DNA from 2 places in the Janthinobacterium pasteuri genome. Region 1 is predicted to be linked to the other one. Evidence: riboswitches for the same ligand, from Rfam matches in the RefSeq annotation. Region 1 holds a riboswitch; the other holds the start of a gene.
What was found. A riboswitch is a leader RNA that binds a small molecule or an ion and turns the genes downstream of it on or off. The one in region 1 is predicted to bind thiamine pyrophosphate.
Positions count from the first base shown of each region.

Region 2: linked by a shared signal. The riboswitch ahead of thiC (phosphomethylpyrimidine synthase ThiC) and the one ahead of ACQ4WN_RS03430 (TonB-dependent siderophore receptor) in region 1 are both predicted to bind thiamine pyrophosphate.

Region 1 is NZ_JBNYXS010000002.1:226,508-233,845, forward strand. Features, by position in the region: gene ACQ4WN_RS03415 (DUF2867 domain-containing protein) at 1-490, shown strand, start outside; gene pnuC (nicotinamide riboside transporter PnuC) at 577-1,188, shown strand; gene ACQ4WN_RS03425 (AAA family ATPase) at 1,188-1,736, shown strand; gene ACQ4WN_RS03430 (TonB-dependent siderophore receptor) at 1,733-3,877, opposite strand; TPP riboswitch at 3,965-4,062, opposite strand; gene ACQ4WN_RS03435 (iron-containing alcohol dehydrogenase) at 4,142-5,299, opposite strand; gene ACQ4WN_RS03440 (ferritin family protein) at 5,442-5,747, shown strand; gene ACQ4WN_RS03445 (Imm26 family immunity protein) at 5,841-6,320, shown strand; gene ACQ4WN_RS03450 (sensor histidine kinase family protein) at 6,358-7,338, opposite strand, start outside.
Region 2 is NZ_JBNYXS010000016.1:9,362-16,699, forward strand. Features, by position in the region: gene ACQ4WN_RS16540 (putative bifunctional diguanylate cyclase/phosphodiesterase) at 1-956, opposite strand, end outside; gene ACQ4WN_RS16545 (Crp/Fnr family transcriptional regulator) at 1,195-1,935, shown strand; gene ACQ4WN_RS16550 (PAS domain S-box protein) at 1,981-4,224, shown strand; gene ACQ4WN_RS16555 (response regulator) at 4,253-5,059, shown strand; gene ACQ4WN_RS16560 (hypothetical protein) at 5,098-5,352, shown strand; TPP riboswitch at 5,437-5,552, shown strand; gene thiC (phosphomethylpyrimidine synthase ThiC) at 5,632-7,338, shown strand, end outside.

The sequences.
Region 1 (7,338 bases):
CTTGCCGCCTGGCGCCAGCATCGCCCCCTTGTATCCGGGCAGTAACCTGGCCGATGCGTATGCCGTCGACCTGCCGAATGCAGGTGCGCGCGAGCTGGACATGGAAAGCCTGGCGCGCCAGTTGCTGGGCAGCCAGCCGGGCTGGGCGCGCAAGCTGATGGTTGTGCGCGACGCCATCGTGGCGCGCTTCGGCATCCGGACGGCAAAGCAGATGGAAGCCAGGCCAGGCAAGCGCATCGGCATCTTTCGCATCTTTGCCGTCAGCGACGACGAAATCATCGTGGGCGAGGACGACAGCCACCTCGATTTCCGCATCTCGGTGCTGCGCCAGCGCGACGCGGGGCAGGAACAGTTCGGCAGCGTGACCGTGGCCAGCGTCGTGCATTGCCACAATTGGGTGGGACGCGCCTATATCCTGCTGATCCGGCCTTTCCATAAGCTGATCGTGCAGCGTTCGCTGGCGCGCGCCGTCAAGGGTGGCTTTGCCTGAGCGGGAAAGGGGCGTGACGGCGCGGGCAATCTTGCTTATTCATGGCCGCTATTGCATACTGCACCACCAGCCTCATCACGATTCCCATGAACGATACGCTTCTCCTGCTGGGTTTTGCCACCACGCCGCTTGAACTGATTTCCTTTGTCCTGGCACTGACAACCGTTGCGCTCAATATCCGCCAGAATCACTGGGCGTGGCTGTTCGCCATCATTTCCTCGGCCGCCTACGGTGTCGTGTTTTTCGAGTCGCGCCTGTATGGCGACATGGCCTTGCAATTGCTGTTCATCAGCGTCTCGTTCTGGGGCTGGTACCAGTGGCTGCATCCGGCCAGCGGCGGCAAGACGCTGCCCGTCACGCGTCTGAATGGACGCGGCTGGCTGGCCTGCGCCGCGGGCTGGCTGGTCGGCTTCCTGCTCATTGCCTGGCTGCTGACGACGACGGACACGGACGTGCCCCATGCGGACGGTTTCCTCACCGCAGGCAGCCTGGTGGGGCAATTCCTGCTGTCGCGCAAGAAGCTGGAAAACTGGATCGCCTGGATCGTCGTCGACGTGCTGTATGTGTGGCTGTATCTGCACAAGGGCCTGACCCTGACGGCCGTGCTGTATGGCTTCTTCGTGGTGATGGCCATCATCGGCTTGCTGGCGTGGAGAAAGTCGGCCCCGGCCGCGCCCGACGCCATGGTTCTCAAGTGATGGAGCCTTGCGTGCGCGTGGCGATCCTGGGCGCGGAATCGTCGGGCAAGTCGACCCTGGCGGCCGCCCTGGCCGAGCGCTACGACACCGTCTGGGTACCGGAATACTTGCGCGAGTTCGTCACAACCCAGGGCAGGGTGCCCGTCGCGGCCGACCAGTATGGCATTGCGTTGACACAAGTCGAACGCGAAGCGGCAGCCGCCCCGCAGGCGCGTGGCTTCCTGTTTTGCGACACGACGCCCTTGATGACGGTGGTCTACAGCCGCCATTATTTTGATGGCGCGGACGCGCCCCTGGCGGCGCTGGCCGATGCCACGCAGTACGATGTGACCTTGGTGACGGCGCCCGACAGCCCTTGGGTGGCCGACGGCTTGCAGCGCGAGTCGGAAGCCGTGCGCCAGCTGATCTACCGCTACCTGCTCGACGCACTCGACGCGCGTGGCATCGTCTATCACGTATTGCACGACAGCCTGGAGGCGCGCCTGGAACAGGCGGCGCCCCTGTTGCAACAGGCGCTCGCTGCAGCGCCTGCCATTTCCCTCAACTAAAAGTCGAACTGCGCCGAGAGCTTGAACGTGCGGCTGGCGCCCGGATACAGATAACCATCCGATTCCGGCGTCACGTCGCGCCAGTAGAACTTGTCAGCCACGTTGTTGACGGCGGCGCGCAGTACGGCTGTCTTGCCGGCGATGCGCGTGGTGTAGGCGGCGCCCAGGTTGAAGACGTGGTACGACGGCACGAAAGTGGTGTTGTTGTACTCAAACGCTTTCTTGCCCGCATATTCCCAGCTGCCATTGACGCTCAAGCCCGCCACCTGTTGCACTGCGTAATCTGCATGCACGGCCGCCTTGAAGGCGGGCACGTTGGGCACGCGCTTGCCGTCGAGCGACGCTTCGCCCGTGTTCGATTGCTGGCTGTTCAGGGCCGTCAGCGAGACGCCCAGGTTCAGGTCGCGGGTCGCCTTGCCTTGGGCGGATAATTCCAGGCCACGGTGCTGCGCCTGGCCTTCACGCACGAAGTAGCCGGCGGCGTTCTGGAATTCCAGGCCCTTGCGGATCTGGAACAGGCTGGCCGCTACCATGAAGTCCGGCGTCACATCCATCTTCACGCCCAATTCGATCTGCTTCGAGCGGCTCGGCGTCAGTTCTTCGTTGGCATTCATCGCCTTGCGGTCGGCCGTGCCGCCATGTTCCATGCCCTGCGAATAGGCCGCATACATGGAGACATTGTCGAGCGGGGTGTAGACGAGCGAGACGTTGGGCAGCAGGAAGTCATGCCTGGCGCGGATTTCCGTGTCGGCCTTCAAGACATACTGGTAGCCGTCGACATCGATATGGCGCAAGCCACCGTGCAACTTCCAGTTTTGAGCCAGGCTGACGATGTCCTGCACGAAGACGGAGTTTTCCGTATCCTTGCGCACCAGGCGCACGGGGCCCGTGACGCCGGGCGACGTGCCGACGATCTGCGGCTGATAGATGTTGCTCACGCCCACCCAGTCGTACACGTACAGGCCGGCGCGGTCCTTGCGGCGGAAGGTCGAGACGCCGGCCGTGAAGTCATGGCGCAGGGCGCCGGTGGCGAACTTGCCCTGGATCATGGCTTGCGCGCTCAGCGGTTTTTTCGTCTCACCCAGGCTGCGGTAGTCATACACATCGAAGTCGCCATTGCCGCAGAAGCCAGGGTACAGGTCTTGCCCGCTGCAGCCATACGGAAAGGCAGTGTAGTCGTCGCGCTTGAACGAGTGCTGGTTGGCCGACAAGGTGGCGTGCCAGTCGTCGCTGAATGCGTACTGGAAGCGCAAGCCGATATTGCTGGTGACGGTTTCCACGGGGCGCGTCCATGGCTGCAGGTTGAGCATGGCATCGGCGCTGATGCCGGTTGGCAAGGTTTTATTGTTCAGCAGCTGGAAGCCGGGCGCCGTCGCCTGCGCCTTGTCCTGGTAGTCGGCATCGATTTGCAGCAGCGCTTGCGGCGAGATTTGCCAGTCGAAGGCGCCGGAAATGAACTTGCGGTTGCCGTCGGCGCCCTTGATGTAGGAGCGCAGGCGCTCGGCTGCCACGTTGACGCGGTAGCCGAAGCGCGTGTCTTCCAGGCGGCCGCCCAGGTCGACGGCACCGTACAGGGTGCCCCGTTCGCGCGTTTCCACGGTGACCGTGCGCAATGGCGCGCTAGTGGGGCGCTTGACGATGAAGTCGATCACGCCGCCCGGCGCGGCCACGCCTGCCTGCAAGCCGGCCAGGCCCTTCAGCACTTCGATGCGTTCCTTGTTTTCCAGTGGAATTTGCGTGTCGCCAGGAATCGCCACGCCATCCTTGCGGTAGCTGGAATTGTTGTCGAGCTTGAAGCCGCGGATGGAAAATTGTTCCGCATAGCCGACGGCGTTGTAGGCGTCGTTGATGCTGGTATCGAGCTTGACGGCATCGCTGAGATTACGGATTTGCAAGTCCTGCATGTCTTTTTGTGCAATGACGGTGACGGACGCGGGTGTTTGCAGCAGGGGCGCGTCGGAAAAACCGCCCACGGAGGCGCGCTTGGCGGCCGGCGCCTTGCTGGCCGTGACGACGACTTCGGTCATACTTTGCGTATCGGCCGGCACTTCGGCGGTGTCATTTGCGGCCAGGGCTGGTGCGGCAAACGCGTGCAGGATCGCCAGGGTCAGAACAGAAACGGATAAATTCGGTGTGGACATAGATTGCTCGTGGTTCAAGCCGTCTCTTGAGAAAGAGCACGGCAGGCTGCTTGTTCGGCTGGCGCCAACGCAGGAGCTATCAAAGGAGGGAGGTACTTTGCGCTTTCCTTCGCTGGCATTATCCAGATCAGGTACGAAGGGTATCTCTCACCCGGATGACTGCTCCAGGACCCCTAGCGAAATGACAGCTTAGCATGAAGCACGGCCAGCTGTCCCACCTGGCTGACCGTTTTACAACAGTGTGGCTTGAATGTGCAAACTGAGCTACAGGCTCAATTCCAGCACCTTGCGGCTGACGGCGGGCGTGATGTCGCGCTGTTCGCCTAGCGCCGTCATGCCGTGCGCTTCCAGGGCGGCCACGACGGCGTCGACGCTGGCGTGGTTCAGGCCGTAGTCGGCCAGGCGCGTCTTGACACCCATGTGGCGGAAGAAAAATTCCGTGCGCGCGATGGCTGCCTCGATGCGGCCATCCTCGTCGCCGCCATCGAGACCCCAGACGCGGGCCGCATATTGCAGCAGCTTGGCGCGCTTGGCCTGCTTGCGCACGCGCAGCATGCTGGGCAGGATGATGGCCAGGGTTTGCGCGTGATCAAGTTCATACAGGGCCGTCAATTCGTGGCCGATGGCGTGCGTGGACCAGTCCTGCGGCACGCCTACGCCGATCAGGCCGTTCAAGGCCAGGGTGGCGCTCCACATCACGTTGGCGCGCACATCGTAGTCGTCCGGGTGCGACAGGGCTTTCGGGCCTTCCTCGATCAGGGTCAGCAAAATGCCTTCGGCAAAGCGGTCCTGCACGGACGCGTTCACGGGGGTGGTCAGGTACTGTTCCATGACATGCGCAAACGCATCGACGACGCCATTGCCCACCTGGCGCAGCGGCAAGGTAAACGTCTTCGAGGGGTCCAGCACGGAGAACTTCGGATACACCTTGCGGCTCATGAACGAGCGCTTTTCCTGCGTGGCCTTGCGCGTGATCACGGCCGAGCCATTCATTTCGGAACCCGTGGCCGGCAAAGTGAGCACTGTGCCGAAGGGCAGGGCGGCTTCGACGATCTTGCCGCCTTTCGCCAGGATATCCCAGGCCTCGCCCTCGTGCAAGGCGGCGGCGGCGATGAACTTCGTGCCATCGACTACAGAGCCGCCGCCGACAGCCAGCAGGAAATCGATGCGCTCGCTTTTCACCATGGCCACGGCCTGCATCAGGGTTTCATAGCTGGGATTGGGTTCGATGCCGGCAAATTCGAGCACTGTGTGGCCGGCCAGCGCCGCCCTGACTTCATCGTAGACGCCGTTCCGCTTGATGCTGCCGCCGCCGTAGGTCATCAGGACCCGTGCCTGTGGCGGGATCAGGCTGGCGATGGCGGCGATCTGGCCCTGGCCAAAGAGGATTTGCGTTGGATTGTAAAAGTCGAAATTGAACATGGGGCTCCTGCCGCTGAGGTTTAGGCTGTTGCTGAGTCATGATTATGGCCGAATGGGTGGAAACGTGTCGTGGACGCTTGAGCTTTTCGCCCGCGCGGTGGAGAATGCAGCCGATGTCACCACCACGCGAAAAGGAATGCGCATGACCACCGTCCCACTGGAAGAATCCGGCTTGCCGGCCACCGCGCTCGACATGCACCGCGCCATCGGCGCTACCATCGCCGCGCTGCAGGCGCTGGACTTGAATAGCCAGCGTTTCGAGGCATGCACGGACCCGGAACTGCGCCGCGTGCTCGCGCATGCGGGAGATACCAGCCGCAAGGAAGCGGCCATGCTGCTCGAATGGATGCGCCGCCGCGACGCGCGCCTGGACACTGCCATGAAAGAAGCGCTGTTCAAGGCGGGGCCGATTGTTGCCCAATATCATTATGACGAGAAAATATTGTAACTATTGGTTTGTTGTTGTGGCGTACCATGCGCCACTTTCGCCTTGCTTCGCGTAGACTGTGCCCCGAACACGATTTTGGGAGAGTTTGCAACGATGAGATCATTACCATACCGAGAAGGCAGCTGGTTTGCCGTGCCCCTGCCGGGCGGCGGCTATGCCGTCGGCGTGGTGGCGCGCCGGGCGCCAGCCGGGCGCATCATGCTGGCATATATGTTCGGGCCGAAGCGCGACAGCCTGCCTGCGCTGGAAGAGCTGGAAGGCTTGCGGCCGGAACAGGCCGTGCGCCGCCTGCGCACGGGCGACATGGCCCTGCTCAACGAGCGCTGGCCCCTGCTGGGCGACAGCGGCCACTGGGAACGCGATGCCTGGCCCATGCCGGCCTTTATCCGCCGCAATGAATCCTTGCAGCGCGCCTGGCGCGCCAGCTATGCGGACGCCGACCCAGCCAAGCTGAACCGTGAGGAATCGATACCCTTCGATACGCCAGGCATGGAAAGCGATTCGCTGTACGGCTACGGGGCGACGGAATTGTTGATGAATAAATTGCTGGCGCCGGAACCGGCGTCGGCCTGAAAGCAGGGAACGGCACAGTCGTGCCGTTCCCCTTTGCTTATACCGCTGGCAAGCTGATCTGAAACGCCAGGCCGCCGCCTTCGCGGTTGCGCACTTGTAAGTCGGTGCCATGGCGCAGCAGCACGCGGTCGACGATGGCCAGGCCCAGGCCGGCACCGTTGGCTTGCCCGCGCGCCGTGTCGAGGCGGGTGAACGGTTTCATCAGTTGCTCGATCTTTTCCGCCGGTACGCCCGTGCCGTGGTCCTGCACCTCGATAATCACCTTTTTCACGCCGTGGCTGGTGCGCACCTGGCAGGCGATATCGATTTCCGTCACGTCGCTGCCCGGCGTCTTGCCATAGCGGCGCGCATTCTCGATCAGGTTGTTCAGCACCCGGCGCAAGTCGGTGGGATTGCCCATCGCATGCGCGCCTTCAGCGATGGCGGCATTGATCTTCAGGTCCGGCAGGCGCATGGCTTCGCGCGCCATGTCGCTGAGCAAGCCGCTCAGGTCGACATCGGTAAAGCTCGACGTTTCCGTCGGCTTGGCGTAGTCGAGGAACTGGCCGATGATGGCGTCCATTTGCCCGATATCGGACTGGATGCCTTCGCGCGCCTCGTCCGACAGGTTCGCCATTTCCACTTCCAGCTGCATGCGTGCCAGCGGCGTGCGCAAATCGTGCGAAATGCCGGCCAAAATCACGGCGCGGTCCGATTCCACCTGCTTCAAATCATCGACCATCTGGTTGAAGCTGCGGTTTGCTTCGATGATTTCGATCGGGCCTTTTTCCGGCAGCGGTACCGGCTGCTTGCCCTTGGCGATGTCGCGCGCGGCCGCCGTCAAACGCGACAGCGGTAAATTGATCAGGCTGGAAATGATGGCTGCGCCCAGCAGGGACAGCAGGGACACCAGGCTGGCCCAGCCCAGCCACTGGAAGCCCGTCAAGCCGCGCAGGCGCTCGCGGTCCAGCATCAGCCAGTATTCATCGTCGTCGATCTTGAAGCTGACCCAGAAGCCGGCCACGCCGTTGACGCGCGC
Region 2 (7,338 bases), on a different contig from region 1:
TCGCCCGCATCGTGGCCCAGGGTATCGTTGACGAATTTAAAGCGGTCGAGGTCGATGAACACCACCCACAGGGGCAGGCCGCTGCGGCGCGTCACGGCCATCGCCAGTTCCAGCCGCTCGCGCAGCAGCAGGCGGTTGGCCAGGCCCGTCAGAATATCGTGCCGCGACTGGAATTCCAGCTCCTGTTCGAAGCGCATGACGGTGCTGATGTCGTATTGCGCTACGACAAAGTGGCTGACGGGGCCATCGCCATCTTCGCGCACGGGCGCGACGAACAGCTCGCTCCAGTAGCAGCTGCCATCCTTGCGGAAATTGCGCACGATGGCCTTGCCTTCGCGCTGTTCGCGCAGGGCCGCTGTAATCTCATGCGTGTCTTGGCGCCCTTGCTCGGGACCCTGCAAGTCTTCCAGGCGCTGGCCAATGACTTCGCCAGCCGCATAGCCGGTGATGCGCTCGAAGGCGGGATTGACGTATTCGATCAGGTAGCCCGGCGCGTCGGCGCTGCACAGGATGACGGCATTGGCCGACACTTCGATGATGCGTTCGCGCAAACGCAGCGACTTCTCAGTGTGCATGCGCGCAGCGATGTCTTCGGACAGGCGCAAATTGGCAAACTGCAGCGCCGCCGTGCGTTCGCCCGTGATGCGGGCAATCACCGAATTGCGCGACACGAGCTGAAACACATACGCCGTTGCCAGCAGGCTCGACAGCAGTCCGCCCAGCAGCACATACAGGGAGCCGCGATGGTTGGCGTCCAGGCGCATGCCGTTGGCAGGCAGCAGCGCGGCGCGCAGCGTGTGAGCGCTGGCGTGGTACTGCAGCAGCAGCCGGGTGCTTTCCGACTCGATCTGGCGCGCCGAGGCGTAGCACAGGGCCGTCAGGCACAGCCCGACCGCCAGCGTGATCAGGGCCGAGGTGGAAACGGAAATGGAGATGCGTCTGAAGAATGATTGCATGATGGCGTCCGGTAAGCAGCGCCGGCGCCGATCCGTGATCCGGCAGCCCTGGCAGTGACTGACTGTAGGGCGCGGGGCACGTGGCCGTCCGTTCGCTGCCGAACAGACGGCTATGCCGCCAAGAAATATAGTGGCTGCACTGTGCAGGCGCTGTGTTACGCTCCGGCATATGGCGGCCCTCGTTCGGACGTTTTTTATCTATCCCCTAGCTGACGACTGGAAACCAGGAAAACTGCCCATGTCGAGTCCGCATGCCCAGCTGCACAACCCGAATCAAAACCATTTGCTCGCCGCCATGCTCGACGCCGATTTCGCGCGCCTGGCCCCCCATCTGGAGCAAGTCTCCATGTTGCTCGGTGACGTGATCTACGATTCGGGCGACAAGCTGCAGCATGTGTATTTCCCCACCACCGCCATCGTTTCCATCCACTACCTGCTGGAAAACGGCGGCTCGTCGGAAATTGCCGGCGTGGGCAATGAAGGCGTGGTGGGCGTGTCGCTGTTTATGGGCGGCAACTCGACGCCGAGCCGCGCCGTCGTGCAGACGGGCGGCATCGGCTATCGCCTGAAGGCGCATTTGCTGATGGAAGAATTCGACCGCGCCGGTCCCGTCATGCGCTTGCTGCTGCGCTACACGCAAGCCCTGATCACGCAAATGTCGCAGACGGCCGTGTGCAACCGCCACCATACGGTGGAGCAGCAGCTGTGCCGCTGGCTGCTGCTGACCATGGACCGCCTGCCGAACCGCGAACTGACCATGACGCAGGAACTTATCGCCAACATGCTGGGCGTGCGCCGCGAAGGCGTGACGGAAGCGGCCGGGCGCTTGCAGCAGCGCGGCTTCATCAGTTACCGGCGCGGCCATATCTCCGTGCTGGACCGCGCCGGCCTCGAAGGCCACGTGTGCGAATGCTATGGCGTGGTCAAAAAGGAATTCGCTCGCCTGCTGTCGGACGTGCGCCAGCGCCAAGGTTCCTGATCACCGCATCCACTCTCTTATCGTTGTTACAGCCCAGGCTACCTCATGCAATCTGTTGAAAACATTCCTCCCCGCGCACCGTCGCGCTGGCCCATGGCGCTGGCGTTTTCATTCAGCGCCATCGTGCTGCTGGCTGTCGGCGTGCTGGCCTGGCGCGCGCCGTTCGAGACGGCGTGCGTCATCGATGCGCTGGTCTTCCTGCTGCTGATGCTGCTCGTGGCGCTGTACCGGCGCACGGCGTCGGCCAGCCTGCCGCGCCAGTTGCTCAAGGCGGGCGCCTTGCAGGATGCGATTTTCAATAGCGCCAATTTCTCGTGCATCGCCACCGATGCGCAGGGCGTGATCCAGATTTTCAATGTGGGCGCCGAACGCATGCTCGGCTATGCCGCCAGCGACGTGGTAGACAAGCTGACCCCGGCCGGTATTTCCGATGCGCAAGAAATCATCGCGCGCGCGGCCGCCCTCAGTGCCGAACTCGACACGGTCATCACGCCGGGTGTGGAAGCGCTGGTGTTCAAGGCCACGCGCGGCATCGAAGACATCTACGAATTGACGTATATCCGCAAGGATGGCAGCCGCTTCCCCGCCATGGTCTCCGTGACGGCCCTGCGCGACGTGCAGAGCAAGGTCATCGGTTACTTGCTGATCGGCACCGACAATACGGCCCGCAAGCAGGTCGAGGCGGAACAGGCGCTGCTGGACCAGCGCTTGCGCGAGCAGCAGTTCTATACGCGCTCGCTGATCGAATCGAATATCGACGCCCTGATGACGACGGACCCGCGCGGCATCATCAGCGACGTCAACCAGCAGATGGAAGCATTGACGGGCTGCACGCGCGACGAATTGATCGGCGCGCCGTGCAAGAATTACTTTACCGAGCCGGAGCGGGCCGAGGAAGCCATTGCGCGCGTGTTGCGAGACGGAAAATTGACCAATTACGAGCTGACAGCCCTGGCGCGCGACGGCAAGCAGACGGTGGTGTCGTACAACGCCTCGACTTTCCACGACCGCAAGCGCAAGCTGCAGGGCGTGTTTGCCGCCGCCCGCGACGTGACGGAACGCAAGCAGTTCGAACTAGCCTTGCAAGACACGAATATCGAAATGGAAAAGGCCCGCCAGGCGGCGGAAAAGGCGAACCTGGCGAAGTCCGAGTTTCTGTCGAGCATGAGCCATGAATTGCGCACGCCCCTGAATGCCGTGCTGGGCTTTGCCCAGCTGATGGCGTCCGAGACGCCGGCACCGAGCGTGCCGCAGCAGCGCTCGATCGACCAGATCCTCAAGGGCGGCTGGTATCTTTTGCGTTTGATCAATGAAATCCTCGACCTGGCCATGATCGAGTCGGGCAAGGTCACCATGTCGGAAGAGGCGATGTCCCTGCTCGACGTGCTGCAGGATTGCCAGGCGATGATTGCGCCGCAGGCGGAAAAGCGTGGCATCAGCATGCATTTCCCCCGCTGCGGCCAGGCCTTCTATGTACATGCCGACCGCACGCGCGTAAAGCAGGTGATGATCAATCTGCTGTCAAACGCCATCAAATACAACCAGAGCGGCGGCAGCGTGAAAGTCGATTGCCGCCAGCGCGGCGACAAAGTGCGCACCAGCGTCACCGACAGCGGCGCCGGCCTGAATGCCGAACAGATGAGTCAGCTGTTCCAGCCCTTCAACCGCCTGGGCCAGGAAAGCAGCACGGAAGAGGGCACGGGCATCGGCCTGGTCGTCACCAAGCAGTTGGTCGAACTGATGGGCGGTACCATCGGCGTCGATAGCACGGTGGGCCTGGGTACCACCTTCTGGGTGGAATTCAAGGCTTCGCGCGCGCCCGAACTGCATCTGGAGCCGGGCGAGGTCTTGCCTGTGGCGCAGGAAGATCAGGAAACCCAGCGCACCTTGCTGTACGTGGAAGACAATCCCGCCAACCTGGCACTGGTCGAGCAATTGATCGCCCGTCGCAGCGATTTGAAACTGCTGACGGCCGTCGATGCGCACCTGGGCATCGACCTGGCGCGCACGTATCAGCCGGACGTGATCTTGATGGATATCAACCTGCCCGGCATCAGCGGCTATGGCGCCCTGCACATCCTGCACGATGATCCGCTCACCAGCCACATCCCCGTCATGGCCCTGTCGGCCAACGCCGTGCCGCGCGACATCGAGAAAGGCCTGCAAGCGGGCTTCTTCCGCTACCTGACCAAGCCGATCAAAGTCGTCGAATTCATGGATGCGCTCGACGTGGCCCTGCACCATGCAGCCGCGCACGGCCTGGCCGACGACACTCACGCAGTACGCTAATTCAGCATTTATTTTTAGGAATACCGCCATGCTTCAAGCCACCGAGATCCTGAACGCCAGCATCCTCATCGTTGACGACCAGGAAGCCAACGTCATGCTGCTCGAACAGGTGCTGCGCAATGCCGGCTACACGCGCATCACGTCCACCATGGACCCGCAAGCCGTGCACGCGCTGCACCAGCAGCACCGCTACGACTTGATCCTGCTCGACTTGCAGATGCCGGAAATGGATGGCTTCGAAGTCATGGAAGGCTTGCGCGACATCGAGGCGGGCAGCTATCTGCCCGTGCTGGTAATCACTGCCCAGCCCGGCCACAAGCTGCGCGCGCTGCAAGCGGGCGCCAAGGACTTCGTCAGCAAGCCCTTCGACCTGGTGGAAGTCAAAACGCGCATCCACAACATGCTGGAAGTGCGTTTGCTGTACCAGAAGCTGGCCGAGTACAACAAGTCGCTGGAACAGATGGTGGAAGAGCGCACGGCGGAGTTGCGCGAAAGCGAAGCGCGCTTCCAGCGCTTCACGGAACTGTCGTCCGACTGGTACTGGGAACAGGATGCGCAGGGCAATCTGACGCGCTTTTCCGGCCCCGTGGCTGAAATGCTGGGCATCGGCAGCGAAGAAGAACCGCAACGCTGGAACGCCGCCGAGCGCGCTTTACTCGACGCCAAGATTGCCGCGCGTGAACCTTTCCTTGACTTCATCTACAGCCGCGCCAACCTCGATGGCAGCACGCAGTATCTGCAGGTCAGCGGCGAACCGATGTTCGACAATGGCAGCCGCTTCATCGGCTACCGCGGCATCGGCCTCGATGTCACGGAGCGTCATCGCAGTGCCTGATTTATACTTGCTGCCATCGATACTGACCAGGAAAAATCATGACTGACAAATCTCCCTCCTACTGGTTTCCCGCCAAGACCTATGGCTGGGGCTGGGGCTTGCCCATCACCTGGCAGGGCTGGCTGGTGTTCCTGGCCGCGCTGGTGCTGTTCGCCTGCGGCGCCTTCCTGTTTCCCCCGCAAACCATGCTGGTCGGCTACATCGTATATGAAGTGGCCATCGTTGCCGTGCTCATTTTCATCTGCCAGCTGAAGGGCGAACCGACCAGCTGGCGCTGGGGCAAGAAGAAGTAACACAGAAGCACAAAGACGATAGCTGCAAGAAATCATCTGGCCACGCGGCGTGAACCGCGTATAATTGGCTCGCTGCCGCAAGGCGGCAAACGCTAGGGGTCCTGCCTTTCGCTGTGGAAACACGGTGCAAGCGCGGGTGAGAAATACCCTCCGAACCTGATCTGGATAATGCCAGCGAAGGGAAGCTTTAGGATGAACGCACCTCGCCTTTCCGCGTGCGCAATTCCGAACCTCCTTAGCTGGCTCCAGGCTTAAAAATAGTCTAGCCAAGGAGCCAAAATGAACGCCAACCCGAAATTCCTCTCCGCCACCGCCATGGTCGACGAAGCCGCCATCGCGCCGCTGCCCAATTCGCGCAAGATTTACGTGCGAGGCAGCCGCCCCGATATCCGCGTGCCCATGCGCGAGATCAGCCAGTCAGACACGGAAGCGTCGTTCGGCGGCGAAAAGAATCCACCGATCTACGTGTACGACACGTCCGGCCCCTACACGGACCCGGACGTGAACATCGACATCCGCTCGGGCCTCGATACGCCGCGCCTGCCATGGATAGTCGAACGTGCCGACACGGAAGAATTGCCCGGCCCCACCTCCGACTACGGCATCGCCCGCCTGGCGGACCCGAAGCTGGCCGAACTGCGTTTCAATTTGCACCGCAAGCCGCGCCGCGCCAAGGCGGGCGCCAATGTGACACAGATGCACTATGCGCGGCGCGGCATCATCACGCCGGAAATGGAATTCGTCGCCATCCGCGAAAACATGCGTCGCGGAGAGTACTTGAAAGAGTTGCAAGCCTCCGGTCCCATGGGCGAACGCCTGGCCGAGCTGATGGGCCGCCAGCATCCGGGCCAGTCGTTCGGTGCCAGCATTCCTGCGGAAATCACGCCGGAATTCGTGCGCGAGGAAATCGCCCGCGGCCGCGCCATCATTCCCGCGAACATCAACCACCCGGAAGTCGAACCGATGATTATCGGTCGCAATTTCCTGGTGAAAATCAACGCCAACATCGGCAATTCCGCCGTCACCTCGTCTATAGGCGAGGAAGTGGAAAAGATGACCTGGGCCATCCGCTGGGGCGGCGACAATGTGATGGACTTGTCCACCGGCAAGCATATCCATGAAACGCGCGAATGGATCGTGCGCAACAGCCCCGTGCCCATCGGTACCGTACCTATTTACCAGGCGCTGGAAAAGGTCAATGGCAAGGCGGAAGACCTGACGTGGGAAATTTTCCGCGACACCCTGATCGAGCAGGCAGAGCAGGGCGTCGATTACTTCACCATCCACGCTGGCGTGCTGCTGCGCTACGTGCCGATGACGGCCAAGCGCCTGACGGGCATCGTTTCGCGCGGCGGCTCCATCATGGCGAAATGGTGTCTGGCGCACCACCAGGAATCGTTCCTGTACACGCATTTCGAAGACATCTGCGAAATCATGAAGGCATATGACGTGTCGTTCTCGCTGGGCGACGGCTTGCGCCCCGGCTCCATCTACGACGCTAACGATGAGGCGCAGCTGGGCGAACTGAAAACCCTGGGCGAACTGACGCAAGTAGCCTGGAAGCACGATGTGCAAGTGATGATCGAAGGCCCGGGCCACGTGCCCATGCAATTGATCAAGGAAAACATGGACTTGCAGCTGGAGCAGTGCGGCGAAGCGCCGTTCTATACGTTGGGGCCGTTGACCACCGACATCGCGCCTGGCTACGACCACATCACCTCGGGCATCGGCGCGGCCATGATCGGCTGGTATGGCACGGCCATGCTGTGCTACGTGACGCCGAAGGAACACCTGGGCCTGCCCAACAAGGCGGACGTCAAGGATGGCATCATCACTTACAAGATCGCGGCGCATGCGGCCGACCTGGCGAAAGGCCATCCGGGCGCGCAAATTCGCGACAATGCCCTGTCGAAAGCCCGCTTCGAATTCCGCTGGGACGACCAGTTCAACATCGGCCTCGACCCGGACAAGGCACGCGAATTCCAC